Linked DNA regions of Marinobacterium aestuarii. The protein of the gene in region 1 interacts with the protein of each later gene in a pairwise test. Links are inferred from orthologs where the notes say so. Each region holds a gene or a part of one and is shown in the gene's direction. Other genes may lie near its edges.

Region 1 (3,133 bases):
GACAAGGTTGCCCGTCGCGGTCTGCGTCTGGATGATCTGATGCATCCTGAGCGTTTTGCCGTCAAGCTGAAGGAAGTGATGGCCTATCACAACTTCGCGCTCGAGCATTACTACAAGGTTGATCCGATCGACTATGACACTGTATTGCAGCAGGCGCTGGAAATGGGTGAGCAGCTGCGGCCTATGGTTGCCGATGTGACCTCTATTCTGCACGGTCTGCGCAAGCAGGGTGCCAGCATCATGTTTGAAGGTGCGCAGGGTTCATTGCTGGATATCGACCACGGCACCTATCCGTTTGTGACCTCGTCCAACACCACGGCCGGCGGCACCTCCACAGGTTCTGGTTTCGGTCCGCTGTACCTGGATTACATCCTGGGTATTACCAAGGCTTACACCACGCGTGTGGGCGGCGGTCCCTTCCCGACGGAGCTGGGTTGCGATGTAGGTCGTCGTCTAGCCGAGCGTGGTCACGAATTCGGTGCCACCACGGGGCGTGCGCGTCGTTGTGGCTGGTTTGATGCGGTTGCGCTCAAGCATGCGATTCAGATCAACTCGATTTCGGGTATCTGTCTGACCAAGCTGGATGTGCTGGATGGTCTGGAAACGATCAGCATCTGCATCGGCTACCGTGATCAGCAGGGCAACCTGGTTGAATCCCTCAGCGGCAGCGAAGATTACGACAAGGTCGAACCGGTCTACGAAGAGATGCCGGGCTGGAGTGATTCCACTGTCGGCGCTCAGTCCATTGATGCGCTGCCGGCGAATGCCATTGCCTACATCAAGCGTATTGAGCAGTTGATTGAAGCGCCTGTAGATATCATTTCCACCGGTCCTGATCGTGCTGAAACCATCGTGCTGCGTGACCCCTACGAAGCCTGAGTTCTGAGGGCTTTGCAGGCAGGTTGAGAAAACCCGGCATCCGCCGGGTTTTTTGTGTCTGCGCTATGGGGCCCTGGCTGTCGAGCCTGGCGTCTCGGCGCACATCGGCGGCAGTTGGAGAGGCGCAGTAACTCGGCTTTCGCTGCAGGCGCAGCTGTTTTATATCCTGGGCTTGGCGTATAATGCCGCGTTTAAATTTTGATCTATTCATACTTGGGGAATTTCCATGGCTGTTGAACGTACTCTGTCCATCATCAAGCCTGATGCCGTTGCAAAAAATGTCATCGGTCAGATCGTTGCCCGCTTCGAAGAAGCCGGTCTGAAGGTTGTTGAAATGCAGATGAAAAGCCTGTCCAAAGAAGAAGCTGAAGGTTTCTACGCTGAGCACAAAGAACGTCCTTTCTTTGGTGATCTGGTTGCTTTCATGACGTCTGGTCCTGTTGTTGTACAGGCGCTGGAAGGTGAAAACGCTATCCTGGTTAACCGTGAGCTGATGGGCGCTACCAACCCGAAGGATGCTGCTGAAGGCACTATCCGTCGTGATTTCGCTGAATCCATCGATGCCAACGCTGTACACGGTTCGGATTCCGCTACCTCTGCTGCACGTGAGATCGCTTACTTCTTCGGCAAGTAAGCTGTAAACCTGTGCCGGGGTTGCGGCTGCGCCACAGCCCTGACACAACGATTTAATACTGAGTGACTTTGATGACTGAATCCATTACCAAAACCAATCTACTGGGGTTGTCTCCTGCCAAGCTTGAGGCGTTTTTTGCTGAGCTTGGGGAAAAGCGCTTTCGCGCCACCCAGGTATTGAAATGGATTCATCAGCTGGGTGCCGAAAGCTTTGATGAGATGACAAACATCAGCAAGGCGCTGCGCGAGAAGCTTAATGCTGTCGCGGAGATCCGGCCGCCCGAAGTGGTCTCTCAGGATATTTCCAAGGATGGTACGCGCAAATGGGTTATCCGGGTGGAGGGCGGCTCCTGCGTGGAGACTGTACTGATCCCTGAAGGTACCCGCCGTACACTCTGTATTTCCTCCCAGGTCGGCTGCTCCCTGAACTGCAGTTTCTGCTCAACAGGCAAGCAGGGTTTTAACCGTAACCTGACCGCGGCTGAAGTGATCGGCCAGGTTTATATCGCCATCAAGTCTTTCGGTCCGATGGATCCCAATGGCGAACGCCAGGTGACCAACGTAGTACTGATGGGCATGGGCGAGCCCCTGATGAATTTTGACAACGTCGTCGACTCCACTCAGTTGATGATGGATGACAACGCCTACGGCCTGTCCAAGCGACGTGTCACCCTGAGTACGGCCGGTGTTGTACCGGCAATAGACAAGCTGCGTGAAGTCAGTGATGTATCCCTGGCAATCTCGCTGCATGCACCCAACAACGAGCTGCGCGATGTACTGGTGCCGATCAACCGTCGCTATCCGATTGATCAGCTGATCGACGCCTGTAACCGCTACCTCGAAGGTCTGAGTGACAAACGCGTCATTACTATCGAGTACACCATGATGGCGGGCGTGAACGATCAGCCCCATCAGGCCCGTGAGCTGGTCAAGGTGCTGCGGCGCTTGCCCTGCAAGCTCAATCTGATTCCGTTTAACCCCTTCCCCAATTCCGGCTACGAGCGTCCGTCTGATGCGGCGATTCAGGCGTTCAAACAGATCATGGTGACGTCGAATATTATTACCACTGTTCGACGCACCCGTGGCGACGAGATTGATGCTGCCTGCGGGCAGTTGGTCGGCCAGGTGCAGGATCGCACTCGCCGTAGCCAAAAAATCATTCCCGTGGTACAAGAGGAGCCGGGTCTATCCACGGATCGAAGAGCCTAGGAGGTATAGCTTGAGCGGAATTCGCGCAGCACTATGGACGCTTGTCATGTTGTTGGTGGTGGGCTGTTCCAGTTCGCCGGGGCGTCAGAATTCAGCCGAGGTGTCGCCAGAAAAGGCACTCGAAGCTTATACCCAGCTGGGCTTGCAGTATCTGCGGGCCGGTGATCTGGTCAGTGCCAAGGATGCGCTGCAGCGGGCGGTGGAAATCAGCGATAGCTATGCCGGTACCTATAACGCGCTTGCGCTGGTGTTTCAGGTGGAGCAGGAATACGCCCTGGCGGAACAGCATTTTCGCAAGGCTGTGAGCCTGGAGCCGGAGACGGCGTCCTTTCACAATAACTTCGGTGCCTTCCTCTATGCGCAGGGTCGCTACAGCGAAGCCTGCACGGAGCTGGAGCGGGCGACGGAAGAT
Region 2 (3,257 bases), 910 kb from region 1 along the record:
TTCATCGTCATCCGGCAGCATGAGATCAAAATCGAGTTCAGTGCCCTCAAGCTGCGCCAGCGCCTGCCCAAACATCTCCAGCACCCGCACCTTGGACGCTTCCTGGGTAAAGTCGCCGATCTCCAGAAAGGTCGCGGCCAGTTGCAGCCAGGCGGCAGGGTCGGGCCTTGCACCCGCCACCAGGCAGCCGCTCAGCAGACCATGCAGTTCAGCCGGGGATATTTCCTGTACACCTTCGCCGACAAGCACATTGGCAATGTCATCAAAATCAGCCGGGGCGGCGTGGTTTTCGGTATCTGCTATCATCAGTCTTCGCTCAATTCCTGCGGACGTGTACCAGGTCACGACCAGGGGTTCTCTGTTGCCAATATCCTAGCAGCCTGACCGGTTTAACACTATTGCACAGCGGCGCCTGAGAGGGCCTTTCATTGACCCTTAACCAAGCGCTGTTTATATTTCCCCCTTGATCACATTGCCGGGACTGAGCATGAACGACCACTATTTCAACGCCCTGGAACGAAAAATCGATCAGCTGCTCGATCACTGTCACCGGCTGGAACAGGAAAACCAGCGACTGCGTTCACAGGAAACGCAATTAAAGGATGAACGTGCCCGTCTGTTGCAACTCAATGACCAGACCCGCAGCAAAGTCGAATCAATGATTCAGCGACTCAAGGCACTGGAGCAAAATGCATGAGCAAAACCGACGCACACAAGGTCACGATCAAGCTGCTCGACAAGGAATACATGATTGCCTGCCCCGAGGGGGCTGAAGCCGAACTGCTGACCTCGGCCGACTACCTTGATCAGAAAATGCGCGACATTCGTGGCAACGGCAAAACGGTTGGGCTGGAGCGAGTCGCGGTCATGGCGGCGCTGAACATCGCCCATGAGCTGCTCAGAAGCCATGCTGACAGTCAGCAGCATATTGAAGACCAGGTGCGCCACCTGGGCAGCAAGATTGATCAGTCCCTGAGCCGCTCGAAGCTCGAAAATCGCGAACCCGGTGACTGAAAATTCTTCATGGCGAAAAAATTGTTTAAATATCAACCAAATAAAAACGCGCTTAGCTAAATTGAATTAAATTTCAAGTCCTGACATCCAATTGCAGACGCGTATAATGGTAACCACTCCCTGGGGTGTTCGACAGGCGTTCAAGTCCCTCGAGCCGATAAGTACACCCCTGGAGGCCTTCTGTGATGCTGGTGAGCATGTCCGTTTAGCGGAAAGCCTGATGCATTCGAAGGCCCCCACCTTGAACCTTAGGGTTCAGGGCCACGATCGTTACCGGCACTCCCGGGGAGCCCTTCCAGATTATTGCCCATGTCCTTACCTACACCTGATCAACGCCAGCTTCTGAGGCGTGAAATGCGCAGCCGCCGCCGAGCCCTTAGCGCCCGACAGCAGCGCGAAGCCGCACGCAAGCTGCTGGCCAACCTGCGCCGACTGCCCGCCTTTCATCGCGCCCGACATATTGCACTCTACCTGCCCAATGATGGCGAAATTGACCCTACCCCGGTAATCGAACTCTGCTGGCGCCAGGGCAAGCAGGTTTACCTTCCGGTGCTGCACCCTATTCGCCACAACCGACTCTGGTTTGTGCCTTATGATCGCAATACTCCCATGCAGCGCAATATCTACCGCATTCTGGAACCCAAACTCAGGGGAGCGCCCAAGCGACCGCCCCAGGCGCTGGATCTGGTATTGCTGCCACTGGTTGCGTTTGATGCCAGCGGTGCCCGCATGGGTATGGGAGGGGGTTATTACGATCGCACCTTCAGCTTTAAACAGCGCAAAGGTCCGCAGGGGCCGAAACTGATCGGCCTGGCGCATGATATTCAGAGGGTGGACGAACTACCCGTTGCAAGCTGGGACATACCGCTTGCGGGCATAGTGACGGATTGTCGCGGCTACAGGCTGTAGTCGCAGCAACTCAGCTGTTGCTGAAGACCTGTTCGACCAGCGCAGCGAACTGAAAGTCGCTTTGCGAAACACCGGTCATGATTGAACCGATGAGAAAGACCATAACGATCACCATCATCAGATCCGGACCATTTTTCATACGCCGCATTTATCCTCTTATCAGGTAAGAAGGAGCAGCCGTTGTAATAACTGTATGCGGCAACTCCGAGAATCAGAATGCCGTGTAGTGTTCCATACTGCAGCAATATTGCAACAACTGCCGGCTATTTTTTTAAATTGTCGGCCGTAACACGGGTTTATTTAGCCTTCAATGCAAAAAAACCGCGCTATTCTCCAGCAACTCGATTCCAAGCCTGTTTAAAAACCATGGAAGCGCCAGAGATTAACCCGGCATGGGGTAAAAGCGCTGTCGTCGCACAACCGTATAGAACCCCGAAAAAAGCCACCTTCAAGTTCAGGTCAACCAACCCAACATGAGCGGAATTGTTAGTGCGGACAGCAGCGTCTGACCGGTGATGATCGCCGCCATCATGGCGGCGTCGCCCCCGAGCTGGCGCGCCAGAATATAGGCGGAGCTGGCAGTGGGCAGCGCAGCAAACAAAATCAGCAGATTGCGGGTCTGATCCCCCAGCGAAAGCAGTTGCGCCAGCCCCAGCGCCAGCAGCGGCAACAGCAACAGCTTGATGACCGACGCCCCCAGCAACGCCGGCCCAACCGCTCGCAAGGCCTTCAGGCTCAGCCCGGCACCCACCGCCAGCAGCCCCAGCGGCAACGCCATCTGCCCCAGCAGTTCAGCCACCGGACGCACCATCAGCGGCATGCCAATGCCGCTGTAATTGAGCAGCAGGCCGAGCACCGACGCCAGAATCAGTGGATTGCGCACCAGGTTGCGCAGCACCGGACGCAACCCCGGGGATCCGCCAGCATGAAACGCAAACGCCAGTACACAGAACACGTTCAGCAGCAAAATCATAAAGGCGATGATAACCGCCGACACTGCCAGTGCCGAATCGCCGTAAATCGCCGCGACCATCGCCAGCCCGACGTAGGTATTGAAGCGCACGCCACCCTGATAAAAGGAGGTAAATTCAGCGCCGTCGAGCTTTAGCAACGGCCGTAACAGATAGCACAGCAGCGTGCCGCCCAGCAGCAACAGCAGGATAGCGAGGCCAAGACCGCCAATGGGCACATCACTGATATCCGCCTGACTCAAACGGGCCACCAGCAGCACAGGGAAAAGCACGAAATAGGTCGCCTTCTCCGCCAGCGGCCAGAAGTCCTCGCCGGGAAAACTATAACGGCGCGCCAGTACGCCCAGCATCAGCAATGCGAAC

Evidence for each region.
Region 2: the proteins of ndk (region 1) and A8C75_RS21650 interact in binary tests that used the Escherichia coli proteins (3 or more experiments, as listed by UniProt). The link is inferred for Marinobacterium aestuarii from one-to-one orthologs.

Annotation. Positions count from the first base shown.
Region 1 is NZ_CP015839.1:4,009,187-4,012,319, reverse strand. The notes cover bases 1-2,809. They hold ndk (nucleoside-diphosphate kinase), read left to right. Parts: upstream 1-1,105; coding sequence 1,106-1,513; downstream 1,514-2,809. Other genes in these bases: pilW (type IV pilus biogenesis/stability protein PilW), read left to right, coding at 2,732-2,809; rlmN (dual-specificity RNA methyltransferase RlmN), read left to right, coding at 1,585-2,721; A8C75_RS17465 (adenylosuccinate synthase), read left to right, coding at 1-879. Also shown: more of pilW, read left to right, coding at 2,810-3,133. UniProt on the Escherichia coli protein: Major role in the synthesis of nucleoside triphosphates other than ATP. The ATP gamma phosphate is transferred to the NDP beta phosphate via a ping-pong mechanism, using a phosphorylated active-site intermediate.
Region 2 is NZ_CP015839.1:4,918,973-4,922,229, forward strand. Bases 213-3,145 are described here. They hold A8C75_RS21650 (5-formyltetrahydrofolate cyclo-ligase), read left to right. Parts: upstream 213-1,368; coding sequence 1,369-1,923; downstream 1,924-3,145. Other genes in these bases: A8C75_RS21630 (UPF0149 family protein), read right to left, coding at 213-306; A8C75_RS21635 (TIGR02449 family protein), read left to right, coding at 488-697; A8C75_RS21640 (cell division protein ZapA), read left to right, coding at 694-1,014; A8C75_RS24055 (hypothetical protein), read right to left, coding at 1,934-2,071; A8C75_RS21655 (AEC family transporter), read right to left, coding at 2,378-3,145. In the rest of the region: more of A8C75_RS21630, read right to left, coding at 1-212; more of A8C75_RS21655, read right to left, coding at 3,146-3,257. UniProt on the Escherichia coli protein: Involved in the removal of 5-formyltetrahydrofolate.